3 regions of the Amycolatopsis acidiphila genome follow, and region 1 is predicted to be linked to each of the others. Evidence: riboswitches for the same ligand, from Rfam matches in the RefSeq annotation. Region 1 holds a riboswitch; each other region holds the start of a gene.
What was found. Region 1 has a riboswitch for S-adenosylmethionine ahead of LWP59_RS11350 (aminotransferase class V-fold PLP-dependent enzyme). Riboswitches for the same ligand answer to the same signal wherever they lie in the genome.
Positions count from the first base shown of each region.

Region 2: linked by a shared signal. The riboswitch ahead of thrC (threonine synthase) and the one ahead of LWP59_RS11350 (aminotransferase class V-fold PLP-dependent enzyme) in region 1 are both predicted to bind S-adenosylmethionine.
Region 3: linked by a shared signal. The riboswitch ahead of LWP59_RS34185 (methionine ABC transporter ATP-binding protein) and the one ahead of LWP59_RS11350 (aminotransferase class V-fold PLP-dependent enzyme) in region 1 are both predicted to bind S-adenosylmethionine.

Region 1 is NZ_CP090063.1:2,326,587-2,336,285, reverse strand. It holds gene LWP59_RS11370 (DUF885 domain-containing protein) at 1-715, opposite strand, end outside; gene LWP59_RS11365 (AsnC family protein) at 795-1,604, shown strand; gene LWP59_RS11360 (RluA family pseudouridine synthase) at 1,716-2,642, opposite strand; gene lspA (signal peptidase II) at 2,639-3,196, opposite strand; gene LWP59_RS11350 (aminotransferase class V-fold PLP-dependent enzyme) at 3,243-4,538, opposite strand; SAM riboswitch class IV at 4,574-4,688, opposite strand; gene LWP59_RS11345 (potassium/proton antiporter) at 4,704-6,182, opposite strand; gene LWP59_RS11340 (hypothetical protein) at 6,269-6,838, shown strand; gene LWP59_RS11335 (ArsR/SmtB family transcription factor) at 6,858-7,547, opposite strand; gene LWP59_RS11330 (MFS transporter) at 7,615-8,988, shown strand; gene LWP59_RS11325 (penicillin-binding transpeptidase domain-containing protein) at 8,892-9,699, opposite strand, start outside.
Region 2 is NZ_CP090063.1:1,893,671-1,903,369, forward strand. It holds gene octT (diglucosylglycerate octanoyltransferase) at 1-602, shown strand, start outside; gene LWP59_RS09230 (DegV family protein) at 612-1,469, shown strand; gene LWP59_RS09235 (ComEA family DNA-binding protein) at 1,643-2,389, shown strand; gene LWP59_RS09240 (ComEC/Rec2 family competence protein) at 2,389-4,752, shown strand; gene thrC (threonine synthase) at 4,755-6,020, opposite strand; SAM riboswitch class I at 6,033-6,165, opposite strand; gene holA (DNA polymerase III subunit delta) at 6,277-7,257, shown strand; gene rpsT (30S ribosomal protein S20) at 7,748-8,008, opposite strand; partial or broken gene LWP59_RS09260 (EamA family transporter) at 8,361-8,798, shown strand; partial or broken gene LWP59_RS09270 (EamA family transporter) at 9,159-9,599, shown strand; gene LWP59_RS09275 (VOC family protein) at 9,621-9,699, shown strand, end outside.
Region 3 is NZ_CP090063.1:6,994,465-7,004,163, reverse strand. It holds gene LWP59_RS34215 (ATP-binding cassette domain-containing protein) at 1-266, opposite strand, end outside; gene LWP59_RS34210 (PadR family transcriptional regulator) at 347-982, opposite strand; gene metG (methionine--tRNA ligase) at 1,031-2,836, shown strand; gene LWP59_RS34200 (TatD family hydrolase) at 2,853-3,659, shown strand; gene LWP59_RS34195 (resuscitation-promoting factor) at 3,925-5,331, shown strand; gene rsmA (16S rRNA (adenine(1518)-N(6)/adenine(1519)-N(6))-dimethyltransferase RsmA) at 5,387-6,241, shown strand; SAM riboswitch class I at 6,354-6,444, shown strand; gene LWP59_RS34185 (methionine ABC transporter ATP-binding protein) at 6,630-7,640, shown strand; gene LWP59_RS40510 (MFS transporter) at 7,688-8,092, opposite strand; gene LWP59_RS40505 (MFS transporter) at 8,106-8,816, opposite strand; gene LWP59_RS34175 (TetR/AcrR family transcriptional regulator) at 8,979-9,557, shown strand; gene LWP59_RS34170 (4-(cytidine 5'-diphospho)-2-C-methyl-D-erythritol kinase) at 9,567-9,699, shown strand, end outside.

The DNA.
Region 1 (9,699 bases):
GGACGAGCGCGCCGTACATCCGCTCGCCGCCGGGCAGCCAGCACAGCCCGGTCTTGTCGAGGGGCCGCCCGTGCTGGACGATCTCGTTCGCCAGCACGTCCCGGTACGCGGCGAAGGCGGGCCGCACGACGTCCTCGACCAGCTCGGCGCGCCGCTTCGCGAAGTCGTCGTTCGGCGCCGGCTGGCGCAGCAGCGGGTCGCCTGCGGGCTCGGCGAGGTACCGGTCCAGGTGAGCGATCGCGGCGCGGACGAGGTGCTCGACCGGGACACGGCCCGCGCTGACCCCGCTGCGATGCCGCTCGGCGGCCTGCTCCAGGTACCCCGGGATGGAGGCGAGCCGCTGCAGGTGCCTCTCCGCCTGCGCGTCGGTGCCGATGCCGATCATCGGGAGGACCGTCAGCAGCCCGGACGCGGGCGCGACGAACATGTCGGTGACGGTGTACTCGGCGCCGTGCGCGCTGATCCTGTCCAGGTAGCCGCCGGCCTGGCTGACGAGCACGTCGCGAGTGGTGCGGTCCTCGGCCGTCTCGGGCTGCAGGGCCAGTCCGCGGCTGACGAAGTCCTTCAGGATCGTGCGCTGTTTGGCCTCGGCCACCTCGCTGAGGTCGCCGACGCCCTCGCGATCGGACTCGATGCCCAGCACCGCCGGCCACAGGGGCTCGGCGTCGAACAGTGCTTCGACGAACTCGTCGGCCAGTTTGGTCACCTCGGTCATGCCCGCCACCTTAGATCGTGGGTACGACGCCCGGGGCGAACAAGCGCATGCCGAGCGCGAACAGGTAGCGTTTCCGGCTGTGGCCGTGACCGATCCCGTGGACGCCCGCCTGCTCGCCGCGCTGGCCGAGGTGGGCAAAGTGGCGGTGCACGAGCTCGCCGCCAAGGTCGGGATGGACCCGCGGGAGGTGGCTTACCGGCTGGTCGCCCTTTCCGGCAGCGGACTGCCGTTGCTGGTCGGCGTCGAGAGCGACCCGAACGGCCTGCGCGCCGCGCTCGCGGGCGCACGACCGAGGCCGGTCGCCCCACCCCCGCCCGCGCGCTATGCCGCGCCGCAGTCCGGCCCGATCCCGCCGCCCCAGCCCGCGCCGCCGCCGCGCCCGGTCGATCCGGTGATCAGCACGTGGGGCCCGCCGCAGACGGCGTCCTGGGCCCGGGGTGATCGCAAGCCCGCGCAGCCGCCACGGCAGCGGGCGGGCAGGATCGGCGACGCGCTGCCGACGCAGGGGCTGGAAGGTGAGCAGCTGAGCATTCAGCTGCTGGAGGTGCAGGACCCGGCGGACTACCTGTTCGGGGCCGCGGGCTACCGGCTGGACGAGGGCGAGCGCGCCGTCGTCGTGCACACCGAGATCACCAACCGCGGCGGCGTGCCGTTCGTCTCGCTGCCGGACAACTATCTGGAGCTGGTGACCGCCGCGGGCAAGGCCATCACGAAGGCACCGGTCTCGCTGACCTCGCGGCCACCGCACAAGATCGGCCTGCAGCCGGGCGAGACCGCGGGCGGCCACACGGTGTACATCCTCCCCGAGGCGACGCGGGTGACCTCGCTGCGGTGGAGCCCCCGCCCCGAGCCGGACGAGCGCACCCTGACCTGGTCACTGGGGGATTAGGTTCCGGCGTTGGTGGCCGGCCCCCGGCGCACAGCGGCGACCCGAACGCCCAACCACCCACACGAGGCGAACCCGGCAACGACAGCCAAGAATGCTCGCGCGCAGCCCTGCCTAGTCCTCCGCCCTCAGGACTTCCAGCGCGTGGGCCAGGTCGTCCGGGTACTCCGCCTCGAACTGGACCCACCGGCCGTCCGCCGGGTGGGCGAAGCCCAGGGTCCGGGCGTGCAGCCATTGCCGGGTCAGGCCTAGCTTCCGCGCCAGCACCGGATCCGCCCCATAGGTCAGATCCCCGACGCACGGGTGCCGCAGCGCCGAGAAGTGCACGCGGATCTGGTGCGTCCGCCCGGTCTCCAGCTTCACGTCCACCAGGGACGCCGCGCGGAAGGCCTCGACCACCTCGTAGTGCGTGACGCTCGGCCGACCGCCCGCGACGACGGCGAACTTGTAGTCGTGCCGCGGATGCCTGTCGATGGGCGCGTCGATGGTGCCGCGCGTCGGGTCCGGGTGGCCCTGCACGACGGCGTGGTAGCCCTTCTCGACGGTGCGCTCCTTGAACGCCCGCTTCAGCACCGTGTACGCGTGCTCGCTCTTCGCCACGACCATCACGCCCGTCGTCCCCGCGTCCAGCCGGTGCACGACGCCCTGCCGCTCGGCCGCACCCGAGGTCGAGATGCGCAGACCGGCCGCCGCCAGGCCACCGACAACCGTCGGGCCCGTCCAGCCCGGGCTCGGGTGCACCGCGACGCCGACCGGCTTCGACACCACCACGATGTCCTCGTCGTCGTACACGACGCGCATGCCGGGGACCGGTTCGGCGACGACCTCGACCGGGCGGTCCGGGTCCGGCAGGGTCACCTCGAGCAGCCCGCCCGCGGCGAGCCGGTCCGACTTGCCCACCGGCTTGCCGTCCACCAGCACCTCGCCCGACCCGGCCAGTTCGGCGATCACCGTGCGGGACAGCCCCAGCAGCTTCGCGAGCCCGGCGTCGACACGCATCCCGTCGAGCCCGTCCGGCACGGGCAGCATCCGCGTGCTCACTTCTTGGCCCGCCGGGTCCCGTCGTAGTCCCGCCCGAGCAGCGACAGCAGCACGATCAGCACCCCGCCGACACAGATGCACGAGTCGGCGACGTTGAACACCGGCCACACCTCGGCGTTCGGCGCGAACACCGAGATGAAGTCGACGACGTGGCCGCGCAGCGGGCCGGGCGCGCGGAAGATGCGGTCGAGCAGGTTGCCCAGCGCCCCGGCGAGCACCAGGCCGAGCCCGACGGCCCAGCCCGCCGAGCGCAGCCGTCCCGCGAACCAGATCAGCACGACCACGACGCCGATCGCGACCAGGGCGAACACCCAGGTCAGCCCGGTGGCCATGGAGAACGCCGCGCCCGGGTTGCGGACAAGCTGCAGGTAGACCAGCCCGCCCAGGATCCGCACCGGCGCGTGGTCCTCCAAAGTGGACACCACGATGACCTTGCTGACGATGTCGAGCGCCAGCGCCACCGCCGCGACGCAGGCCAGCAGCACGACCCGCCGTTTCGGCGGCGCCGACTGCCCGGGCTCGATCTCGGGCTGCGATCCCTGTTCGGTGCTCACCAGGCCATTGTCCACGTCCGGCCCACCCACCCGCCGCCGAGCCTCCTCAGCCGAGGAACGCGGGCAGCGGGCGCGGGTCGGGCACCGGGGCCCAGCGGCCCGCCACCCGGTCGTAGGCCCAGCGCGGGCCGCGGGCGACGACCTGCCGCAACGCCAGCACCAGCCGGTCGACGTGGCCGGCCGTGGTGCCCAGGCCGAGGCTCACCCGCAGCGCCTGGCCGCCGGTCAGCCGCCGGGTCGCGATGTGCGCGCAGAAGGCGCCGTCGCGGACGCCGATGCCGTACTCGGCCGACAGCACGGCGGCCAGCCAGCCCGGCTCGTATCCCTCGACCGTGAAGCTGACGGTTCCGACGCGGTCGCCGTCGTCGTCGAACAACCGCAGCTCGGCCAGCCCCGGCACGCCCGCGAGCCCCCGGCGCAGCCGGGTCAGCAGTTCGTGCTCGTGCTCGGCCACCGCGGCCCAGTTCCGCGCGAGCTGCTCGCAGGCGACGCCGAGCGCGTGGACGCCGACGGTGTTGGGCGAGCCGGCCTCGTGCCGCTCGGGACCCACGTTCCAGACCACGTCGCGCTCGGTGACCAGCTTCGTCGCGCCGCCGCCCGCGAGGTACGGCTGTGCCGCCCGCAGCCAGTCGGAGCGCCCGACCAGCGCGCCCGCGCCGAAGGGCGCGTACAGCTTGTGCCCGGACAGCACCACGTAGTCGACGTCCAGCTCGCGCAGCGAGACGGCCCGGTGCGGCGCGAGCTGGGCGGCGTCGACCGCGATCCGGGCACCGTGCCGCCGGGCGACGGCGGCGATCTCGCGGACCGGCAGCAGCTCGCCCGTCACGTTGGACGCCCCGGTCAGCACGACCAGCCGCGGGCCCACCGGAGTGGCGGCGAGCGCACTGTCCACAGCGGACACCGCGGCGAGCCGCGTGCGAGGTGTCGGGATGCGCTGCACGTTCGGCCCGCGCCACGGCAGGAGCGCGGCGTGGTGCTCGGTGTCGAAGACCACGACAGAGGTGTGCCGCGGCACGCTGCGTGCCAGCAGGTTCAGCGCGTCCGTGGTGTTGCGGGTGAAGATCACCGTGTCGCCGGCGCGGGCGTCGACGAAGCGGCGCAGGACATCGCGGGTGCGCTCATAGACCTTTGTGGACACTTGCGAGGCGAAGCCGGCGCCCCGGTGCACACTCGCGTACCACGGCAGGAACTCGTCGACGGCGTCGCGCACGGCGGCGAGGCAGGGCGCGCTCGCCGCGTGGTCGAGGTTCGCGTACTCCACGGTCTCGCCGGTGACGAGCGGGACCTGGGTGTTGAGCGTAGCCGGCAGACAGGTCCGGACGGGGTCGAGTGCGAGTGTCATGGCGCCTCCTCGGGCGGTCCTGGGGACCCACGAGGGGCCCGCGCTTGCCCGCCGCACCGCGCGGCAGGCCAGGTCCTCACCCGGGGCACCCCACCGCGGTTGGAGGGTTGCCGGCCAGCTAGCCGGGGCTACGCGCTGGCACTCATGACCTATCACGGAACCCTATCAGTGCCCCGACTCCCCGCGCCAGCGAGCCAGCGGGCCTGCCCGGTCGACCGCCCGCAACCGCCGTTCGGCCGAGACCAGTGCGGACTCGGTGGCGACCACCAGCAGCTGGTCCCCCTCCTGCAGCCGGCTCGTCCGCTGCGGGGTGAAGCTCGCGCCGTCCCGCACGATCAGGCTCAGCGACGCCCCGGCCGGCAGCCGCAGCTCGCTGAGGTACACCCCGTGCAGCCGCGACCCGCGCTGGACCCGCACCTGCAGCAGCGCCGCGCCCAGCTCGTCCAGCGGCGCCGCGTCGACCTCGATCTCCTGGGGCTCGGTCTCGGCGGCGAGGCCGAGCCGGCGCGCCACCGGCGCCAGCGTCGTGCCCTGCACCAGGGTGAGCACGATCACGAGCACGAACACCGCGTCGACGAGCCGCTCCGCCCCGGGCAGGCCGGTGGCGAGCGGGATCATCGCGAGCACGATCGGCACCGCCCCGCGCAGTCCCGCCCAGGACAGGAACACCTGCTCGCGCCAGGGCACCTTGAACGGCAGCTGCGAGAGCAGCACCGACAGCGGCCGGGCGACGAGCAGCACCACGGCCGCGGCGACCAGCCCCGGCACCACGGCGTCGAGCAGTCGCTCCGGCGACGCGAACAGGCCCAGCAGCACGAACAGGCCGATCTGCGCCAGCCACCCCATCCCCTCGGCGAAGGACAGCGTGTCCGACCGGTGCGGCAGCCGGGCGTTGCCGAGTACGAGCGCGGCGACGTAGGTCGCGAGCAGGCCCGACGCGTGCGCAAGCTGACCGGACGCGTACGCGACGATGCACATCGCGACGGTCGCGAGCGGGTACAGGCCCGTGGCCGGCAGCGCGGCCCGGCGCAGGGCGAAGGCCCCCACCCAGCCGAGGGCGGCGCCGATCGCCAGTCCGGCGAGCAGCTCGTAGACCACCAGCAGCGGCAGCGTCCAGTCGACGCGCGTGCCCTCGGCCAGCACGACGACAAGGATGTAGACGGGCGCGTCGTTGATGCCGGACTCCAGCTCCAGCGCGCCCACCAGCCGTTTGCGGATCCCGACCGTGCGCAGCACCGAGAACACCGCGGCGGAGTCGGTGGAGGCGAGCACCGCGCCCCACAGCAGCGCCATCCGCCAGTCCAGCCCCAGCAGCCAGTGCAGTGCCGCACCGGTGGTCGCGACGCTGATCCCGACGGCCACAGTGGACAGTACGATTCCCTGTCCCAGTGCGGGTTTCACGGAGGACCAGCGGGTGGTGAGCCCGCCTTCGGCGAGGATCAGCACCAGCGCGGCCAGCCCGAGCGACTGGGTGAGCGAGGCGTCGGAGAACTGGATGCCGAAGCCGGCCTCGCCCAGCAGCACGCCGAGCCCGAGGTAGATCAGCAGCGAGGGCAGGCCGACGCGGGTGGACAGCCGGACGGCGAGCACCGCGGCCAGCAGGACGGCCGCGCCCAGGCCCAGCACGACCGGAAGCTCCGCCACCGCCACCTCCCCTTTTCGGACCCAGGGTATAGAAGCGGCGGGAAAATCCGTGGACCGACGCCCACCCGGCACCGGATGCTGGGCGCGTGCTCGTCTTCTTCCACCCCTGGCCCGGCGGGGGCACCCGCACGGTGCTGCACCGCGATGACCGCGTCACGCTCGAAATGCGCTCCTACGACCGGAAGTGGCGCGTGCCGCACGATCTGGCACACGCTGTGACCGAACGCGAGCTGAACCTCGGCAGCGGCGTCTTCGGCTGTCTCGCCGCCGGCGCGCTCTTTTCGTCCACGCGCGTGCTCGACGGCCGCACCCGCTACGACGCACGGGAACGCAGCCGTCGCCTGCTCGCGCACCACCAGCGGGACGTCGCGGTCGCCGAGGTGCTGGCGTCGGTCGTGCACGACGCGGTCGAACACGGCCGTGGAGCGCCGTTCCGCGCCGCGCTCGCCGCGTGGGGCTCACTGCGCGAGGAGCCGTTCCCCTACGGTGAAATGGACTTGCAGCGCGCCACCAGCACGCTGACGAGACTGGCCGACGCGTTCGCGCACCTGCCGCCGGGCGTCGGGCTGCGCTTCGAATGGCCGCGGCGGCTCACCGCCGGCGCAGCGCCGGCGCCACGTCCGCGGTCCCGGCGGGTCCCGCGTCGCACGCGATAACCCTTGTTCCCCAACGAAATCAGGCCACTCCCGACTGCACGAGACTGTCCGGCGCAACACCGAGACCCCGGAACGGCTCCGCCGCCAGCAGCCGGACCGCACGACGCGGCTCGCGGCGGAGCCAGCCCGCACCGACGGCGTGCTCGAGCAGCGCGGCGGGCAGGGCGCCGCCGAAGTGGTCGCGGCGCTCGGTCCAGTCGAGGCAGTCGCGCAGCAGGGGGCGCCGCCCGTGGGACGGCACTGCCACGCCCAGGTCCACCAGGACTTCGCGGCCGTGTCCGGTCAGGGTGAGCCCGGCGGCGACGTCGACGATCCCGGTGCGCACCATGCCGTCGCGGATCGCGACGCCGAGCGTGCCGGCGAGGTGGTCGTAACACGTGCGTGCGAAGGCCAGTCGCTGCACGCGCAGCGACTCCTTCAGGCCGCGCGCGGGCCGGTGCTCGGCGTGCTGCGCCAGATGCTCGATCAGGTCGGCCACCCGCGGGTCGGCGATCCGGACGTAGTTGTGCCGCCCCTGCTTGGCGCCGCTCACGAACCCGGTCTCGCGCAACCGCGCCACGTGCTCGCTGGCCGTCGACGGCCGCACCCCGGCCGCCTTCGCCAGCTCGCCGACCGTCCACGCGCGCCCGTCGAGCAGTGCGAGGCACATCGCCGCGCGGCTCGGCTCGGCGAGCACCGCGGCGACCTCCGCGAGTCCGACGGTTTCCATGGCTTCCACGCTAGCCGGGCGACGGTTCGGCCGTCACCGACACGTCGCGCTCCTAGCGTCGGGAGGAATGAGCAAGCGGCTGACACTCCTGTCCCTGTGCCTGGGCCTGTTCCTCGCCCAGACCGACACCACCGCGGTCAACCTCGCGCTGCCGGCGATCGGCGAGAGCCTGCACGGCTCGCTGGCGGACCTGCAGTGGGTGATCGACGCCTACAACGTCGCGTTCGCCGCGCTGCTGCTGACCGGCGGCACCCTCGGCGACCGGTTCGGCCGGCGGCGACTGTTCCGGTGCGGGATCGCGGTGTTCGTGGCCGGTTCGCTCGCGTGTGCGCTCGCTCCCGGCACCGGGGTGCTCGTCGCCGCCCGCGCGATGCAGGGCGCGGGCGGGGCACTGGCGATCCCGCAGAGCCTCGCGCTGCTCGCGGTCGTCTTCCCGGGCCGGCGGGAGCGCAACCGGGCGATGGCCGCCTGGTCGACCGTCACCGGGGTGGCGCTCGCCAGCGGCCCGGTGCTGGGCGGGTTCCTCGTCGAGCGGGCGGGCTGGCCGGCGATCTTCTGGCTCAACGTGCCCGTCGGCCTGGCCGCGCTCGGCCTGACCTTCGCCGTGCCGGAGTCCGCGGACGGCCGCCCGCGGGGCATCGACGTGCCGGGACAGCTCCTGGCCGTGCTCTTCCTGGGCGCGCTGACCTACGCGGCCGTGCAGACGGGGGTCGTGCCGGGCGTGGTCGCGGTGCTCGCGGGCGCGGCCTTCGTACTGGTGGAGCGCCGCGAGCGGGCCATGCTGCCGCTGGCGCTGCTGCGGCGCGGGCAGTTGCGGGTCGCGGCAGTGGTCGCGCTGTGCATGACGTTCGGGATGTACGGCTTCCTGCTGCTGGCGAGCCTGCACCTGCAGCAGGTGCGCCACGCCGACCCGCTGCACGCCGGGCTGCAGCTGCTGCCGCTCCCGGCCATGGTCGTGCTCGGCTCGCCGCTGACGGGACGGCTGGTGAACCGCATCGGCCCCCGGCCGGCGATGGCCGCCGGGATGACGCTGATGGGCGGCGGGCTCACCGCCTTCGCGCTCGCGGGCCCCACGGCACCCCTGCCGTACCTGGAGGTCGTGTTCGCGGTGCTGGGGGCCGGGCTCGCGCTCAACACCGGCCCCGTGGTGAACGTCGCGGTCAGCGCCGTGTCACCGGACCGCGCCGGGCTGGCCGCGGGCGTGGTGAACCTGGCGCGCATGTTCGGCGCCGCGCTGGGCGTCGCCGTGCTCGGGGTGGCGCTGGCCGCGGCCGGCCTGCGTGCCGCGCTGGCCATCGGGGCGGCGGTGGAGCTGGCCGGGGCCCTCGTCGCGTGGTTCGGGGTTCAGAGCCGCGAGAGGAAGGCCGCCGAGGTCGACACCGCGGGCTTGGACGAGTCCGCGCCGAGCAGCAGCGCCGAGAACGCCAAGTCGTCGCGGTAACCGGCGAACCAGCCGTTGGCGTGGCTGCCGTCCCCGAACTGCGCGGTGCCGGTCTTGCCGTAGACCTTGCCGCTGCCCGCGAGCCCGGTCGCGGTCCCGCCGGTGACGACCTCGCGCATCATCGACCGCAGCGTGCCCAGCACCGCACCCGAGGGGGGCTGGTAGCCCGTGGTCACCGAGGTGGCGTAGTCCCGCACCAGCTCCGGGGTCACCGCCTTCCCGGCACAGACCGTCGCGGCCATCAGCGCGAGGCCGAACGGGCTGGCCTGCACCGCGCCCTGCCCGATCGCGGACTCGACCTGGTCCGCGGCGCCGGTGGAGGGCACGACCTTGCCCGCCTCGGTGGTCATCCCGGGGACGTCGAAGTCCGCGTTCAGCCCGAACTGGCTCGCCGCCTTGGCCAGCGCGTCGGCCGGCAGTTGCGAGGCCAGCTGCGCGAACGTCGTGTTGCACGAGTGCGCGAACGCCGAGTGCAGCGGCAGCGGCGGGAGCGAGAACTGGTCGTCGTTGGGAATCGTGCGCTGCCCGAGCTGCACGGTGCCCGGGCACGGCAGCACGGTGTCCGCGGTCGCCACCCCGGCCTCCAGCACGGCGGCCGCGGTCGCGATCTTGAACGTCGAGCCCGGCGCGTACAGCCCGGTCAGCGCGTTGCCGTCGGTCACCCGCGAGTTCTGGGCGACGGCGAGGATGTCCCCGGTCGAGGGCTGGACG
Region 2 (9,699 bases), 430 kb from region 1:
GCTTCGGCTGGACGGCTCGCGACGTCTGGTGGTCGCTGATCGGCGACCCGCGGGTCTGGGCGGACCTGCATCACGTCGATGCCGTGGTCCTGGCGATCGGCAGCATGGACACCCTGCCGTCGCCATTGCCCACCTACCTGCGCACGGGCCTGCGGTACCTCCGCCCGGACGGCCTCCGCCGGGTGGCGCGCAAGGCGTACCTCGCCGCCCAGCCGAAGCTGGCCGTGGCGATGCGCGGCCGCCCAACCGTCCTGCCGTCGAAACTGACCGTGCACTACCTGGACACCGCTGTCGGCGCCCTGCGGATCCTCCGCCCATCGCTGCCCATCATCGGGATGCTGCCGGGCGTCCACCGCGCCGATTCGTACGGCCGCGTGCACACCGCTCGCGACGGCGCTGCTGCCGCGATGGCGTCCTGGGCCGAGCGGGTGGACGTGCCGCTGCTCGACCTGCCCGCGGTCGTCGGGGAACACGTGCTCAGCGGCCGTGGCAACCCCGACGGGATGCACTGGGGCTGGGAAGGGCACGCCTCGGTGGGCAAGGCCATGGCCGCGCTGATCGGTCCGCTGCTGGTCCCCGACGCGGGCCCCGGGGCCCCGTAGGCTTGCGGCGTGCAGGTCGCCGTCATCACCGACTCCACCGCCCACCTGCCCGAAGGGTTCGCCGAGCGGTCCGCCATCCGGGTGGTTCCGCTGCACGTCCTCATCGACGGCGAGGCGGCGCTCGACGGCGTCGACGTCGGGCCCGGGGCGCTCGCCGAGGCGCTGGGGCAGCGGCGGATCGTGACGACGTCGAGGCCGACGCCGGGTGAGTTCGCGAAGGCCTTCCGGGCTGCGCTGGACGAGGGCGCGGACGCGGTGGTGTCGCTGCACCTGTCGAGCGAGATCTCGGGGACCTGGGAGTCGGCCGTGCTGGCGGCGCAGGAGGTCGGGCCGGAGGTCGTGCGGGTCGTCGACTCGCGGGGGACTGCGATGGGCCTGGGTTTCGCGGCCCTGCATGCCGCTGCGGCGGCCTCCGCCGGGGCGAATCCCGAGGAGGTCGAGAAGGCCGCGATGTCGGCGGTCCGGGCCTCGAAGACCGTGTTCGTGGTGGAGACGCTGGAGTACCTGCGCCGGGGCGGGCGCATCGGTGCCGCGGCGGCGTTGCTCGGGACCGCGCTGGCGGTGAAGCCGCTGCTGCACATCGACGACGGGCGCATCCAGCCGCTGGAGAAGGTCCGGACCATGAACCGGGCGATGGCGCGGCTGGTGGACCTGGCGGAGCAGGTCGCCGGGGACGAGCCGGTGGAGGTGGCCGTGCACCACCTGGCGTCGGCCGAGCGGGCCGCGGAGCTGGCGAACCGCCTGGAGGAGCGGCTGTCCATTCCGGATGGCTGCCTGGTGTCGGAGCTCGGCGCGGTCATCGGCGCGCATACGGGGCCTGGGGTGATCGGTGTGGTGGTGCAGCGGGATCCGGCGGGTCTCCGCTGAGGTCGGGCAACCGACTCGTTGCCGCTCTGCCCCGGCCCATTCCGGCTTCGTGAGCGCTGCTGCGGCTCGCCTACTCCCGACCCTGCCTCGAGTTGTCCACAGAACCCCAGTTGTCCACACCCGGCCCAACTCCCGCTTTCCCGCCCGAGCCCACCCCTCGTAGCGTCGATCGCGTGTTCGAACAAACATTCCCCCAAGCACCGGAGTCCCAGGCTCGCAACCGCCTCCGCCAGCTCGCCGACCAGGCGCTCGCCGTCGAACGTGAACCGCCGCTCGTGGGCAGGCTCGTCGAACGCTGGGTGCCGCCCGCCCTGACCCGGAGTCCAGCCCGCCGCCGGTTGACGGCTCTCATCGCGGTACTCGCCGCGGTGGTGGTCCTTGTCGGCGGTTCCGTCCTCCTGCTCGGCGGCAGCCCGCCGGCCGAACAGGCGCCCCTGCTGCCCGCCGCGCGTGACAGCCCACCGACTGCCGCCGCGTCCCCGTCGAAAGCCGCCGAAAGCTCCCTCGTGGTCAGCGTCGTCGGGAAAGTCCGCTCGCCCGGTCTCGTGACGGTGCCGAGCGGGGCCCGTGTCGCCGATGCGTTGAGCGCGGCCGGCGGGGCCCTCGACGGCACCGACATCACCGCGCTCAACCTGGCCAGGAAACTCACCGACGGCGAGCAGTTGAACGTCGGCGTCGCCGCGCCCCCGCCGACGGCGCCGCAGCAAGCCGACGCATCCGCAGCCCCCGGAAAGCTCAACCTGAACACCGCGTCGGCCGAGCAACTCGATTCACTTCCAGGAGTCGGCGAAGTCACCGCGAAGCGGATCATCGATTGGCGGACCCAGCACGGCTCGTTCAGTTCGGTCGATCAACTCCAAGAGGTCGACGGCATCGGTGCCACGAAGTTCTCGCGCCTGCGTGACCAGGTGACGGTCTGATGCCCGCCGAAGCCAGAATTCCTACCTGGCACGACTTCCGGCTGGTCCCTTCGGCGCTGGTCCTCTGGCTGGGCGTACTGACCGGGTTGCTCTGGAGCTGGTGGGCCGCACTGGCAGGTGGCGTGGCCGCGGTCGCGGTGGCTTCACTCCTGTTGTGGCGATGGCGGGCAACGCGCCCCAGGTGGTTCGCCGGCGCGGGTGCGTTGTTGCTGGCTGGGCTGCTTCTTGCCGGCCCACTGGCCGTACGCCTCCACCAGGCGCAGCACGATCCGCTGTCCGCGCTGGGCGTACACGGAGCGACAGCCACGCTGCGTGTCACGGTGAACGAGCGACCGAAGCCGATCGAGTCCGCCGGCTACGCCGGTCAACAAGCGGGTGCGCGGTCGGTGGTCATCACGGCGACAACCCAGCAAGCCGAGGCGGCGGGCAGGCCCGTCGGCACGAGGGGACGGGTGGTGCTGCTCGCCCCGTTCCAATCCTGGTCGAGCCTGCTGCCCGGCCAGGACGTGACGGCCAAAGGCTCACTCGCTCTCCCCCGCGACGCGGACCTGACCGTAGCGGTGGTGTACGTGCGGGGGCCGCCGGTGGCGGCCAGTGGGGCGCCCTGGTGGCAACGAGCGGCCGAGTCCACGCGGGCGGCTCTTCGCCAGGCCTGCTCTGTCCTGTCCGAGGACGCGGCGGGGCTCCTCCCGGGGTTGGTCGTCGGCGATACCAGCGGGGTATCGCCGCAGGTCCAGCGCGAGTTCAAGGATGCCGGGCTCTCCCACCTGATGGCGGTCAGCGGGAGCAATCTGGCAGTCGTGGCCGGGGCTGTTCTGTTGCTCCTCCGGGTATTGCGCGTTGGGCCGCGACTATCCGCGGTAGTGGCCGGGTTGGCGCTCGTCGGCTTCGTGATCCTCACCGGTGGCGAGCCGAGCGTGCTCCGTGCCGGAGTGATGGGCGCGATCGGTCTCCTGGCGCTGGCACTGGGACGGCAACGATCGGTACTGCCGGCGTTGGCGGCCGCGGTATGCGTCCTGGTGGTCTACGACCCGGCGATGGCCGTGAGCTTCGGCTTCGCGTTGTCGGTCCTCGCTACCGCCGGGCTCGTGCTGCTGGCGCCGCGCTGGGCCGCCGCGATGACTAGGCACGGCGTGCCGCCCGGACTTGCCGAAGGGCTCGCCATCCCGCTCGCCGCCTTCCTGGTCACCGCGCCGGTGATCGCCGGGATGGCCGGGCAGATCAGCGTCGTCTCGATCGCGGCGAACATCCTGGCCGCCCCGGTGGTCGCCCCGGCCACGGTCCTGGGCGTGGTGACAGCCGTGCTGGCCCTGTTCTGGCCGGCCGCGGCCAAGCTGCCCGCGCTCGCGGCAGGTCCCGAGGCGCACTGGCTCCTCCTGGTCGCCCACCACGCATCCCGGGTACCCGGTGCGGTTCTGCCTTGGCCCGGCGGCTGGTGGGGCGGGCTTTTGGCTCTCGTCGCGGTGGCCGTGCTGGTGGTGGTCCTGCGGCGGCCGCGTCTGCGGGTCGGGTTGGCGCTCGCACTGGTGTGCGTGCTGCTGGTTGTGGTGCCGGTCCAGGTGATCGCACCGGGTTGGCCACCGGCGGGATGGGCGATGGTGGCTTGCGACGTCGGTCAAGGGGACGCGGAGGTCCTCTCGACGGCCGAACCCGGGCGCGCGATCGTCGTCGACACCGGTCCCGAGCCAGGCCCGGTCGACGAGTGCCTCGGGCGGCTGGGTGTCGACCGGGTGCCGCTGGTGGTGCTGAGCCACCTGCACGCCGACCACATCAGTGGCCTGGACTCGGTGTTCGACGGCCGCTCGGTCGGCGCGGTGGCGGTCGGACCTGGCCGGATGCCGGCGTGGGCTTGGCGGCAGGTGGCTCAGATCGCGGCACGGCACGGCGTGCCGTTGCTGGAACTGGAACTCGGCCAGCGGCTGGACTGGCCCGGACTGTCTCTGGAGGTGATCGGACCGCTTTACGTTGGTTCCCAGCAAGACGACGACGCGGACGGAACGAATATCAACAACACGTCGATCGTGCTGCGAGCGTTGACATCCGTTGGACGCGTTCTGCTCACCGGCGATGTCGAGCTATTGGCGCAAGCCGACTTGCTCGACAGCGGCGCGGATCTCCACGCGGAGGTGCTGAAGGTTCCTCATCACGGAAGCAGGTTCTCCAATCCACGCTTCCTCGCCGCCGTCGCTCCCCGGCTCGCACTCATCAGTGTCGGCGCGGGCAACAGCTACGGCCATCCCAGCAAATCCACTGTGGACTCGCTGGTGGCCGACGGCGCGCTGGTCACCCGCACCGACACCGACGGCGACACGGCGGTGATCGCCGACAGCGGAGAACCGGCGGTGGTGCGAAGGGGAAAGTGAACTCAGCTCTCGAGAGCGCGGCGCACGGCGTCCACCGAGGGCGGAACTGTGGCCTTCGGTCCGACCTGGCCTTCGATCGCGTCGAGAGTCTTCAGCCCGTCACCGGTGATGAGCAGGACGGTCTCGGCGTCGGGGTCGAGTTTGCCGGTCTCGATGAGCTTCTTCGCCGTCGCGACGGTGACGCCGCCGGCGGTCTCGGTGAAGATGCCTTCGGTGCGGGCCAGCAGCCGGATCCCCTCGACGACCTCCTCGTCGGAGACGTCCTCGATCGCACCGCCGGTGCGGTTGACGGTGTCGAGCACGTAGGGGCCGTCCGCCGGGTTCCCGATGGCCAGCGAGCGGGCGATGGTGTCCGGCTTGACCGGCTGGACGACGTCGTGCCCGTTGCGGAAGGCGGTCGAGACGGGGGAGCAGCCGGTGGCCTGCGCGCCGAAGACCTTGTACGGGGTCTCTTCGACGAGGCCGAGCTTGCCGAACTCGCGGAAACCCTTGTCCACCTTGGTCAGCTGCGAACCGGAGGCGATCGGCACGACGATCTGCTCCGGCAGCCGCCAGCCCAGCTGCTCGGCGACCTCGAAAGCGAGCGTCTTCGAGCCCTCCGAGTAGTACGGCCGGACGTTGACGTTCACGAACGCCCACGTCTCGTGCTCGGCGGCGAGCTGGGTCGCGAGGCGGTTGACGTCGTCGTAGTTGCCGTCGACGGCGATCAGGTTGCCGTCGTAGACCGCGGTGGTGAGGATCTTGGCGCGTTCGAGAGAGGAGGGGATGAGCACGACGGACTGCCAGCCCGCGCGGGCCGCTGCGGCCGCGACGGCGTTGGCCAGGTTGCCTGTCGACGGGCAGGCGAGGGTGTCAAAGCCGAACTCGCGGGCCGCGGCGAGCGCGACGGCGACCACGCGGTCCTTGAACGAGTGGGTCGGGTTACCGGTGTCGTCCTTGACCCAGACCCGCTTCAGGCCCAGGGCCTTCGCGAGGCGATCGGCACGCACCAGCCTCGTACAGCCCGGCTCGGTATTGGGGATCTCCTCGACGTTCGAGGGCACCGGCAGGAGCTTCTTGTACCGCCAGATGTTGCGCGGACCGGCCTCGATGTCCTCGCGGCGGACGCGGCCGAAGTCGTACGCGACCTCGAGCGGCGAGAAGTCCTCGGCGGACACGAACTCGGGAGCCAGCGGCTGGCGGTGGCCCTCTTCCTTGGAGACCAGCTCCACGGCCGGGCCCAGGTCCAGGGTGCGCTTGGTCGAGGTCGAGCTGAGGGCTGCAGTCATCGCGAGGTCCTTTCCTCATCTGCCCCGCTGGCGCGGGCCGGAATTGGCACCGTGATCGTCAGCTACCTCGCGGAATCGAGATGACAGGCTGACGCCGGTTGCCGGGGCTTCATCGGGCCGTTCCCTCTGCCCCTCTGGATGAGCGGTATTCAATTTTCGGCGTGCCCGAGGGCAACGCAGCTGCAACAAACATACGACACGGGTCGCGATCGACGCCATGCCCCTGCGGACTTCGTCACCGTGGCAGGATCGTGGGGTGACCGCGCCAGCCACCACCACGTCGTCGCTGCACCTCGTCCTCGGCGAGGAAGAACTGCTTGTCGAGCGGGCCGTTCGCGCTGCGCTGGACTCGGCACGACTGGTAGACCCGGCCGCCGACATGACCCGGGTTCGCGTGTCCGAACTCACCGCTCCCGCGCTCGCCGAGCTCGTCAGCCCGTCGCTGTTCAGCGAAGGGCGGGTCATCGTGCTCGACGCCGCGCAGGACATCTCGCAGGAGCTGGCCGACGCGGTGCTGTCCTACCTCAAGTCGCCCGCGGACGGGGTCGTGCTCGTCGTCGTGCACACCGGCGGCGGCCGAAGCAAGGCGGCGAAGGCATTGCCCGCCGCGTTGCGCAAGGCCGGTGCACAGATAGCCGACTGCCCGAAGATCACCAAGCCCGCCGAGCGGGAATCGTTCGTACGCAACGAAATCCGGCAAGCGGGAGGGCGCATCGACGCGAGCGCGGTCGCTGCCCTCATCGACGCGGTCGGCTCGAACCTCCGGGAACTCGCGTCTGCCGCGGCCCAGCTCGTCGCCGACTCCGGTGGCAAGGTCGACGAGGAAGCAGTACGGCGGTACCACCGAGGGCGCGCCGACGTGACGGGCTTCGCGGTGGCGGAGAACGCCGTCGCCGGTGACCGTTCCGCGGCGCTCGAGTCGATGCGCTGGGCTGAGCAGATCGGCGTCCCGCACGTCCTGGTGGCCGACGCCCTCGCCGACGCGGTCCGGACCATCGCGCGGGTGTCCGCCGCGGGGCGTGGCAACCCGAACCAGATGGCCGGTGAGCTGGGGATGCCGCCGTGGAAGATCCGCAAGGCGCAGGGGCAGGCCCGAGGCTGGGGCGCGGCAGGCCTGAACAAGGCGATGGCGATCGTGGCTCGGGTGAACGCCGAGGTCAAAGGTGCCGCGGCCGATCCGTCCTACGCGCTCGAACGAGCGATCCTCGACCTTGCGGACGCCCGCGACTTGCGCTGATCGGGGCGTTCGTGACCTGCGCCGACCCCGGCGCCCGTGAGCTGCGTTGACCCGGATGGCTGGCGACTTGTGCTGACCTCTGCGCCCGCGACCGGGGTCGATCCGGACGGCTGAGGACCTGCATTGACCCTGGCGTCCGCGACCGGCGCTGACCGGTTGCCTGGCGACCTGCGTCTGACCCCGGCGTCCGCGACCGGCGTTGACCCGGACGTTCGTGACTTGCGTTGACCCGGGCGCTCGTGGTCGGCGTTGGTCCGGACGGCTGACGACTGCGCTGATCCCGGCGCCCGCGACCGGCACTGACCCGGACGCTCCGACTCAGGCGGGCGTGAACCGGGCCGGTCGAGCGGCGTGATTTGCGCTGATGCGGGCAGGGGTAGCCCGACGGGCCCAGTTCGAGTCGTGCTCGTCATTGGCATGTCGACCAGGAGAAACGCAGGAGGCCCGCCGCAGTGTGACGGGCCTCCTGAAAAGCGCGGAACGAGTCAGCTCAGAGCTGGTTGGCGCGCTTCGCCATGGCGGACTTCTTGTTGGCGGCCTGGTTCGGGTGGAGGACACCCTTGCTGGCGGCCTTGTCCAGCTTCCTGGCGGCGGCCTGCTGCAGCTCGAGCGCCTTGTCCTTGTCGCCGGCCTCGGCGGCCTCGCGGAACTTGCGGATCGCGGTCTTGACCGAGGACTTGATCGACTGGTTGCGCTGGCGCGCCTTCTCGTTGGTGGCGATGCGCTTGATCTGGGACTTGATGTTGGCCACGCGGGCGCTCCTTGATCGTTTCGGCGTATTCGCTGCCGCGTCTCAGTGGCCCCGGCGGACCGGGCTTCCTCCTTGGCGGAATGCCACACGGCAACGACCAATAACGTTACCAGCCGGTGTCGCCGGTCCAGCCCGTAGGTCGAAGCAGCGCGAGACGGGATGCCACTGCGATTCGGCGGCCGTGCGCCGCCATCCAGCAGCGCACGCGGGGAGGGTCGGCTGACGGGGGGTGCTGACGGGCGGAGGGCGAGTGACGGGGGTCGCGATGGCGGGGGCGGTGGCTCATGGGGGTTGGGCGTGAGATATCCAGGGTCTGGACCTTCGGCGCTCGGCAGAAGGGAAAAGGCCCGCTGTGAACGGTACGGCCCTGTCGCTCGTCCTGGTGGCTGCGTTCGTCCATGCGGGGTGGAACCTCGCCGCCAAGCGGGTGGCCGGTGGGGGTGCCCGGTTCGTTTTCCTGTACTACACGGTGGGTGCCGCCGTGTGCGTGCCGGTGGCTGTCGTGACGTTGTTCCTCGAGCCGCAGCGTCCGCAATGGACCTGGCTGCTCGCCGCCGTGCTGACCGCCGTCTTCCACGTCCTGTACGGCGTCATCCTGCAACGTGGGTACGCCGTCGGTGACCTGTCCGTGGTGTACCCGCTCGCCCGGGGTAGTGGCCCGCTGTTGTCGGTCTTCGCGGCTGTCTTGTTCTTTGGAGAGCGGCCGGGTGCCCTGGGTTTGGTCGGGGCGGTTCTGGTCGTCGCCGGGGTGCTGCTGATCGGCACCGGCTCCAGTGCGCGGCGCGCCGGCACCCGCGCCGGTGCCGACACCACCGGCTCCGACGCCGGGCGCCCCGAGGCCGATACCGACACTGGCACCAGCGCCGGGACCGGGCTCCTCGACGGCGGCACCAGGCATACCAGCGCCGATACCACGCTCCCGGCTACCGGCAGCGCCCACAGTGGGCTCCCCGATACCGGGTTCGCCGACACCGGCACGGGGCTGGCCAACACCGGTGCCGCTCAAGCCAGCGCCGATACCGACACCAGCGCCGATACCGACACCAGCGCCGATACCGACACCGGCACGGGGCTGGCCAACACCGGTGCCGGTCAAGCCAGCGCCAACGCCAACACCGGTGCCGGCCATGCCACCGCCGACACCACCACCAGTTCGGCCGCCCGGCGGAGGCGGCGGGCCGGGATCGGCTACGGGCTGCTCACCGGCGTCACCATCGCCGCCTACACGCTTTGGGACGATCACTCCGTCAACGCGCTCGCGGTCCCGCCGTTGGTGTACTTCAGCACCGGCACCCTGCTCGAGAGCGTCCTGCTCGCGCCTGTCGCGCTGCGGCAGGGCGGGACAAGGACCCTGTGGCGCGCGCACCGGCGGGAAGCGGTCGTCGTGGGGCTGCTCTCGCCGGTGGCCTATGTGCTCGTCCTCTACGCGATGCGCATGGCGCCGGTCAGTCTCGTCGCCCCCGCCCGGGAGGTCAGCATCGTGCTCGGCGGGTTCGCTGCGTGGCTCGTGCTGGGCGAGGCCAATCCGGTCCGGCGGCTGGTCGGGTCGCTCGTTGTGCTCGCCGGAATTGCCGCGATTGCCGCTTCCTGACAACTACGATAGGGAGTAGCCATGCAGGTGTTGACCAGCCGAATCCTCCTTCGCCCCACCGACCCGGAGAGGTCGACCGCGTTCTACCGCGACGTGCTCG
Region 3 (9,699 bases), 3.5 Mb from region 1:
GTCCCGCCGCCCTGGGCGACGTACCCGATCCGCCGCCGCACCCCCAGCGGGTCCGTCCGCAGGTCACAGCCCCCGACCGTGGCCTCGCCCGCGGTCGGGCGCAGCAGCGTGGTCAGCATCCGCAGCGTGGTCGTCTTCCCGGCCCCGTTCGGGCCGAGGAAACCGACGAGCTCCCCCTCGGCGACGTCGATGTCGACGCCTTTGACGGCCTCGACCGTGCGGCCGCGCGCGGTGAAGCTGCGCGCGAGACCGCGTGCCCTGATCATGGCCTCCCCTTCCGGTAATCAAATTTGACTAGCGTGAGTCGGCACTCTATCTCCCAGTGTCAGCCGGTAGTCAAACTTGATCAGTCAGCACAGTGGCGCGAAGCGCCTCGACCACGGGCGGTGGTCGGGCGACGGGCGGGGGGTTCGCCGAATGACTGTCCGGAATCGTCCGCCATGAGATATTCCCCGGCTTCGAGTCGCGCGACCAGCTCGCGCAGCCACGTCACGTTCGCGTCGGCGTGCAGTTGCCACAGCCGGAACAGCTCGTGGACGTGCGCCGGCTTCTCCCCGGCCGTCCGCTCGTCGGCCAGCATCCCGGCCGTGCGGTGCTCGGCCTCCAGCTGCACCAGCTGGTGCCGGAGCAGCCCGAGCACCCGCTCGCGGGGCAGCGCGGTCATCAGCACGATCGCCGCCGAGCGTTCCTGGCTCGCCGGGTCCGGCTGGGACAGTGCGCGCGCGAGCAGGAGCTGGAACTCGGCCTCGCCGTCCTCGGTGAGCCGGTAGGCGGTCCGGTCGGGGCCGCTGCCCGCCTCGGTCGCGACCTGTTCCAGCAGCTGCTCGGTCGTCATCTTCTTCAGCGCGTGGTAGATGGAGCCGGGCTGGACGTTGGCCCACTTGTCCGCGGACCAGCTGAGCAGCTCGCGGCGCACCTGGTAGCCGTGTGCGCTGCCGTGCATCCGCACGACGCCGAGCACCAGCAGCCGGGTCGCGGACACGAGCACCTCCCATTAAGTGAGCTGACAGCCCCCGTACGCTAATAAAGCATGAGCACCAATGTGTTGACGGCGGTGGCCTGGCCCTATGCCAACGGGCCCCGCCACATCGGCCACGTGTCCGGCTTCGGCGTCCCCTCGGACGTCTTCTCGCGCTACCAGCGAATGGCCGGCAACCGGGTGCTCATGGTGTCCGGGACCGACGAGCACGGCACCCCGATCACCGTGCAGGCGGACAAGGAGGGGCTGACCCCGCAGCAGACGGCGGACAAGTACACCCGCCAGATCGGCTCGGACCTGCAGGGCCTCGGCCTGAGCTACGACCTGTTCACCCGCACCACCACCGGCAACCACGCCGAGGTCACCCAGCAGATCTTCCTGGCGCTCTACCGCAACGGCTACGTCGTGCCGAAGACCACGACGGGCGCGATCAGCCCGTCCACCGGCCGCACGCTGCCCGACCGCTACATCGAGGGCACCTGCCCGATCTGCGGGTACGACGGTGCGCGCGGCGACCAGTGCGACAACTGCGGCAACCAGCTCGACCCGGCCGACCTGATCAACCCCAAGTCGCGGATCAACGGCGAGACGCCGAAGTTCGTCGAGACCGAGCACCTGTTCCTCGACCTGCCCGCGTTCACCGAGACGCTGGGCAAGTGGCTCTCGACCCGCACCGACTGGCGGCCCAACGTCCTGAAGTTCACCAGGAACCTGGTCGAGGACATGCGGCCCCGGCCGATCACCCGCGACCTGGACTGGGGCGTGAAGGTCCCGCTGGACGGCTGGCACGACCAGCCGCTCAAGCGGTTCTACGTGTGGTTCGACGCGGTCATCGGCTACTTCTCCGCGAGCGTCGAGTGGGCGCGCCGGACGGGCAACCCCGACCAGTGGCAGGAGTGGTGGACGAACCCCGACGCGCGGGGCTACTACTTCATGGGCAAGGACAACATCACCTTCCACGCCCAGATCTGGCCGGCGCTGCTGCTCGGCCACAACGGCGCGGGCGACCGCGGCGGCGAGATCGGCCGGTACGGCACGCTGAACCTGCCGGACGAGATCGTCTCCAGCGAGTTCCTCACGATGAGCGGCTCGAAGTTCTCCACCTCGCGGGGCACGGTCATCTACGTGCACGACTTCCTGCGCGAGTTCGGCCCGGACTCGCTGCGCTACTTCATCTCGGTGGCGGGCCCGGAGACCCAGGACACCGACTTCACCTGGGACGAGTTCGTCCGGCGGACCAACTTCGAGCTCGCCAACGAGTGGGGCAACCTGGTCAACCGGTCGATCTCGATGGCGCACAAGAACAACGGCGCCGTCCCGGCCCCGGCGAAGCCCGCACCCGCGGACGAGGAGCTGAAGGCGCTTTCACGCAAGGCGTTCGAGACGGTCGGCGGGCACCTGCAGCGCTCGCGGTTCAAGCTGGCCGCAGGCGAGGCCATGCGCGTCGTGACGGCCGCGAACCGGTACCTGTCGGACCAGGAGCCGTGGAAGCTCAAGGACGACCCGGAGCGCCGGGACGCGGTGCTGCACACCGCGCTGCAGGTGGTCTCGGACGCGAACACGCTGCTCACGCCGTTCCTGCCGCACTCGGCGCAGAAGGTGCACGAGGCGCTGGGCGGGACCGGGGTCTGGGCGGCCCAGCCCGAGCTGCACGACGTCGAGGACCTCGACATCCCCGGCCGGACGAACCCGATCCTCACCGGGGACTACGCGGCCGAGCAGGCACGCTGGCAGTCCACGCCGGTCGAGGTCGGGCGTCCGCTGGCGAAGCCGACCCCGTTGTTCGCGAAGCTCGACCCGAAGCTCGGCGAGACCGGGCCCGAGTGGGCGCCGATCGAACGTGACGAAGCCGAATAAGAAGGAACGACCGCCGGTGCCGGAGCGCCTCCCGGTGCCGGTGGTCGACGCCCACACGCATCTCGACGCCTGCGGAGCGGTCACTGCGGCCGACGTGGCGACCATGGTCGACCGCGCGGAGGCCGCCGGGGTGACCCGCGTGGTGACCGTCGCGGACGACCTCGCCGCGGCCCGCTGGGCCGCGCAGGCGTCCACATGGGACCCCCGCGTGTTCGCCGCGGTGGCCGTCCATCCCACCCGTACCAAGGATTTCGGCGACGCCGAGCGGTCCGAAATAGAGCGTCTGGCGCGGGCGGACGGTGTAGTCGCCGTCGGCGAGACGGGTCTGGACTACTACTGGGACTACGCGCCGCACGACGCCCAGCAGGCGGCGTTCCGCTGGCACATCGATCTCGCCAAGCGGGTGGGCAAGCCGCTGATGATCCACGACCGGGACGCGCACGAGGACGTGCTGCGGATCCTGGCCGAGGAGGGCGTGCCGGAGCGGGTGGTGTTCCACTGCTTCTCCGGGGACGCGGCCATCGCCCGCCGCTGTGTCGACGCCGGGTACGTCCTGTCGTTCGCCGGCACGGTGACCTTCAAGAACGCCCGTGACCTGCACGAAGCGGCGAGATTGGTCCCTTCGGAGCAATTCCTGGTCGAAACGGACGCACCGTTCCTGACGCCGCATCCGTTCCGCGGCAGGCCGAATGAACCGTATTGCACCGCTTATACCGTTCGTTACCTGGCTGAGCTGCGAGAACAGAGTCTGGAAGACGTCGCATCGGCGGCTTGCCGGAACGCCGAGCGCGTGTTCCAACTCCCTTCTGTCACAACGGGTTGAACGCATTGCGACATTCGTGGACGCTCACCCACCACACGGAGGAGTGACGAAGACCACTAGATTCCGGTCGGTGTTTGCGCAACCTCGCGGGACCCGTTACTGTCCCGTGATCGTGCCACCCGATTAATCGGTAGGCGCAAAACCGCAGTCGTGTCAGTGCAGGTCGGGGTTGGGGATGACACGGAACTGCGGATGCCGCTAGTGCGAAAGGGAACGACCTGCTGTGACTGGTAGTAGACAGGCTCACGCGCGCCTCGACGACACGATGGACTGGTACGCGTCCTCGCGTGCTGGCGTCGGCACGCTGGACTGGCCGAATCCTGAGGACGACTGGGACTTCTCCGACGACCTCGCCATCACGGAGCACGACCTCCGCACGGTCCTCGGTCCCGACGCCGACGACATGATGGCGGAGGCCGAGCTCGACGTCGACGAGCTCATCCGGCTGATCAACGCCGAGACGACCATGCTGCCCGCGCTCGCGCTGCCGGATCTGGCTTCCGCGGACCGCACGGCGATCGTGGAGGCCGAGGAGGAGCCCGAGCGGGCACTCGTCACCGCGGTCAAGACCTGGAAGAAGCGCTTTCTGCGCGGCTCGGTCCTGGCCCTGCTGATCAGCATCACCGGTGGCGGCGCGGCCGCGTTGGCCATGAACAAGAGCGTCACCGTCGACGTCGACGGGCACACCGAGACCGTGCACAGCTACGGCAAGACCGTCGGCGAGGTGCTGCACGACGCGGGCCTGACCGTCGGCGAGCACGACGCGCTCTCCCCGTCCCCGCAGGCTCCCGTCGGCGACGGCGGCGTCATCAAGCTCGAGCGCGGCCGGCACCTCAACCTCGTCGTCGACGGCGTCGCGAAGGACTCCTGGGTCCGCGCCGACACGCTCGCCGAGGCGCTCGACCAGCTGGGCATGAGCGGCAAGTTCGGCCAGGGCAGCTTCTTCTCGATCGCGCCCAACGCCGAGCTGCCGCTCGAGGGCTCGACCGTCACGATCAACACCCTCAAGCACGTCACCGTCTACGACGGCGACTCCGCGCCCCGCCAGGTCACCAGCACGGCCGTCACCGCGGCCGACTTCCTCAAGGACCAGAACCTCTCGCTGGGCCCGGACGACGAGGTCGAGGGTGGTCTGCAGTTCAAGATCGCCGACGGCGCCGAGGTGCACATCAGCCGCACCGGCGTCTCGGTGATCAACCAGCAGGAGGACATCGACCCGCCCGTCCAGCAGATCAAGGACGCCACGCTCGACGCGGGCAAGCAGGTCGTGCAGGATCCCGGCGCGCCGGGCAAGCAGATCGTCACCTACCGCGTGACCAAGAAGAACGGCGCGGAGACCGACCGCGAGCAGCTGTCGGTGAAGGTCCTCACCGAGGCCAAGCCGAAGATCGTCCGGGTCGGCACCAAGCAGCCCGACATCAGCAACGGCGCGCTGTGGGACCGGCTCGCGAGCTGCGAGTCCACCGGCAACTGGGCGGCCAACACGGGCAACGGCTTCGAGGGTGGTCTGCAGTTCACCAACAGCACCTGGCAGGCCTACGGCGGCGGCGCCTACGCGCAGCACGCCTACCAGGCCAGCCGCGAGCAGCAGATCGTGGTCGCGCAGCGGGTTCAGGCCGGACAGGGCTGGGGCGCGTGGCCGGTGTGCTCCAAGAAGGCCGGGATCGCCTGACCGAGCGCGTTGTGCTCGCCGGGGACCGTTCCTGACGTTGGGTAGAGTCTCCGGCGTGGCACAACTGCTCGGTCCGGCCGAGATCCGCGGGCTGGCCGCCGAGCTGGACGTACAGCCGACGAAGAAGCTCGGCCAGAACTTCGTGCACGACCCCAACACGGTCCGGCGGATCGTGGAGCTGTCCGGGGTGGGCGCGGAGGACACCGTGCTCGAGGTCGGGCCCGGGCTCGGCTCGCTCACGCTGGGCCTGCTGGCCTCCGGTGCCCACGTGGTGGCCGTCGAGATCGATCCGGTACTCGCCACGCGGCTGCCCGTGACCGTGCGGGAGCGCGCACCTGAGGCCGCGGCCAGGCTCACGGTGCTCGAACGGGACGCGCTCAGACTCGCGCCCGGTGAGTTGCCCGCACCGCCCACCACACTGGTCGCGAACCTGCCCTACAACATCGCCGTGCCCGTGGTGCTGCACCTGCTCGCCGAGCTGCCGTCGCTGAGCCGCGCACTGGTCATGGTCCAGACCGAGGTCGCCGACCGGATGGCCGCGGGGCCGGGAAGCCGGATCTATGGCGTCCCGAGCGTGAAGCTCGCCTGGTACGGCAAGGCCCGCAAGGTCGCCCCCGTGCCGCGCGCGGTGTTCTGGCCGGTGCCGAACGTCGACTCCGCGCTGGTGTCCTTCGAACGCGCCGCCCGGCCCGATACCGCCGCCGACCGGGCCGCCGTGTTCGCGGTCGTCGACGCGGCGTTCGCCCAGCGGCGCAAGACGTTGCGCGCCGCGCTCGCCTCGTGGGCCGGTTCGGCCGAACGGGCCGGGGCGGTGCTCCAGGCGGCGGGCGTCGATCCCCGCGCCCGCGGTGAGCAAATCACCGTCGCCGACTTCGCGCGGATAGCGGAGCGTCAACGCAGCAACGCGTAGCGTCTCCGCGAGGGCGCAGCGGCCGGTCCTTACCGCCGTACGTGTGATTAACCTGTGTGATCTCGACCAGGATACTTGCGCAGAACACAGGACATCCGTTCTACTTCTATCGTATCCATCCCGAGCGACTGAGAGACCTGGCTCGCCGAAGTCGCAGCAACCACCCTCCACAGGGCAGGTGCTACCGCCAGGATCGATGGAGGAAGCCGTGTACCGGACGCGAATGCTCACCAAGCGCCGAGTCGTTGATGAGTGCCGCCGCACCGTGTGTGCATGTCGTCACTGACCGTTCTCACCCGCTGAGTTCGATTCCTTTCGCGACTGTCCTTTGCGGACAGTCTGTTCGGTGACGTCCGGCGCCCGCGGCGCCCGCAGCATGGAGCTTCCGTTGATCACTGTCGAAAATCTGTCCAAGTCCTTCCCCGGCAAGAGTTCCCCGGTCCTCGCCCTGCGCGAGGTGAACCTCGAGATCGGCGCGGGCGCGCTCTACGGCGTCGTCGGCCCCGCCAGGTCCGGCAAGTCCACTCTCGCCAAAGTCGTTGCCCTGCAAGAGAAACCTGACCGCGGCACGGTGCGCCTCGACGGCCTGAACACCGCGGGCCTCGACGGGCGCCGGCTGCGCGAGGTGCGCCGCCAGGTCGCCGTGCTGGACGCCGTGCCGGCGCTGCACGCCGAGCGCACCGTCGCCGGCAACATCGCCGCCCCGCTGGAGCGGCTCGGTGTCGACGGCCCGCAGCGGCGCAACCGGGTCGGCCGCGTGCTCGACATCGTCGGCCTCACCCAGCGCGCGAACCAGCAGCCGGGCGAGCTGACCGAGGCGCAGCGCCGGCGCGTCGCGGTCGCCCGTGCCCTGGCGACCGGTCCCGCGGTGCTGCTCGCCGACGACCCGACAGCCGGTATCGCGGCCGAGGAGGCCACCTCGGTGCTGACCGTCCTCGACCGGGCCCGTGCCGAACTCGGCGTCACCGTGCTGCTCACCACGCCGGACAGCACGGTCGTGCGGCGCGTCTGCGATCAGGTCGCTGTCCTCGACGCGGGCCGCGTCGTCGAGCACGGCACGGTGCTGGACCTGCTGGCCGCGCCCGGCAGCCGGACCGCCGACGCGCTGCTTCCCGCCATCGACACCCCCCGCGCCCAGACCGCCGCGTACGACCGTGCCGCCGACGTGGTGCTGATCGGTTTCGCCGCCGTCGGCGCGCTGCTGCCGGAGGCCGCGACGCGGTTCGACGTCGAGCTCGCGACCATCGGCGGCGGGCTGACCCGCGTCGGCGACACCCCCGTCGCCCGCTTCCGCGTCGGCGTCCGCGGCCGGCAGGCCGACAGCGCGCTGGCCTGGATCGCCGAGCGCGGCGCGTACGTCACGCATCTCGCCGAGGGCCCGCAGAGCATCGCGGCCTGAACAGCGCTTTCCCGCAAGAGCCGGGTGCTCTTGCGGGAAAGCACCGGTCACTTCTTCGGGCCGACCAGGACGCCGACGCCGATCGCGGCCAAGGCGAGGACCCCGGCCGCCCCATCCGGTCGCGACGGCGTCAGCTGGGTCAGCGTCGCCAGCCCGGCTGCCATCAGCAGGATGCCGATCACCAGCAGGGGCCGCGGCCCGGTGCGCGGCAGCAGCCGGCGCGACAGCAGCGTCGACACGAGCACGTTGCCCAGCTGGAACGGCAGGAACGCCAGCCCGGCCTGGAACGCGCCGTAGTGCATGATCCCCTGCAGCTGGTAGGTCAGGAACAGGAACAGGCCGAACATGCCGAACGAGGCCGCGCCGATGGTCAGGTAACCGGCCGAACGCGTGCGGTCGGCGAGGATCCGCAGCGGCAGCAACGGGTTCGCGACCCGCGTCTGCCGGAACACGAACGCCCGATGATCACGACTGCCGCGCCGGCGAAGCCCAGCACCACGCCGGAACCCGACCGCGCGTCGCGACTTCCGCCAGTGCGTGGACGAGCGACACGATGCCGCCGCTGCCCAGGATCGCGCTGATCCAGTCCAGCCGGGTCTCGCGGTGGCCTTCGACCTTCGGCAGCACGGACCAGTCCAGCACCGCGGCGATCGCGGCCAGCGGCAGGTTCACGTAGAGGCACCAGCGCCAGTCGAGGTACTCGGCGAGGGCGCCACCGGCGATCAGGCCGAGCGCGGCGCCGGACATCATGATCGCGCTGTAGATGCCGAAGGCCTTGGCCCGCTCGCGGGCCTCGGTGAACGTGACGGTCAGCAGCGACAGCGTGGACGGCGCGAGCAGCGCGGCGAAGCCCCCCTGCGCCGCCCTGGCCGCGATGAGCATGCCCGGCCCGGTCGCCGCCCCGCCGACGACCGAGGCGAGCGCGAACCCGATCGCGCCGACGATGAGCGTGTTCTTGCGCCCGAGCCGGTCGGCCAGGCGCCCGCCGAGCAGCAGCAACCCACCGAAGGCGAGGGTGTAGGCGCTGATCGTCCACTGCCGGGCGACGTCGGACATGCCGAGCTCGCGCGGCGCCGAGGGCAGGGCGATGTTGACGATGGTGGTGTCGACGATGACCAGCGGCTGGGCCAGTCCGATCGCGACGAGCGCCCACCACCGGCGCTGGTCCGTGCGCACGCCCCAGGCGCGCTCATGGTGGTTGTCATGGTGATCCCCTTGTGGAAGTAAGCTGAGAAGCGGCATTACTTGTCGGCCGACAAGTCAATTGGCTAGCCGTAAGACGAGCTTCGACTTGCCGGGCGTCAAGTTAGTTTGAGAAGGTTCTCAGGAAGGACGGTCATGGCGGGGCGTCGCAGTGACACGAGGGAGCGCATCCAGCAGGTCGCGCTCGACCTGTTCGTGGAGCAGGGCTACGAGAAGACCTCACTGCGGGAGATCGCGGAAAAGCTCGACGTGACCAAGGCCGCGTTGTACTACCACTTCCGCACCAAGGAGGACATCGTCGCGAGCCTGCTCGACGACCTCGCGGGGTCGGTGGACGAGGTGCTGGAGTGGGCGCGCGAGCAGCCCGACCAAGGCGAGGCGCGCGCGGAGCTGATCCGGCGGCTGGCGCAGCTGATCGCGGGCCGGTTGGGCCCGATCATGCGGTTCATGCAGGAGAACCAGCCCGCGCTGAAGGACTTCGCCGACCGCAACCCGCTCATCACGCGGATGAAGGAGCTGTTCACGATCATCGCGGCCGGCGAGCGGGAGCCGGCCGCGCAGCTGCGCGCCCGGCTCTCGCTGGTCGCGCTCCTGCTGGGCAACCACCCCCGGTTCCTGGAGGAGACCGGCGGCGTGGCGCAGCCGGAAGCCGCGCTCCAGGTCGCTCTCGAGCTTGCTTCTCCTCGCGGGCGAGGGGCAGGGGAGGCCACGTAGTCTTGACGGGTGCTAGCCGTCGTACCGCCACCAGTCACCGTGCGGGTGCCCTCGAAGATCAACCTGCACCTGTCCGTCGGTGACCTGCGCGGGGACGGGTTCCACGAGCTGACCACGGTGTTCCACGCCCTGTCGCTGTCGG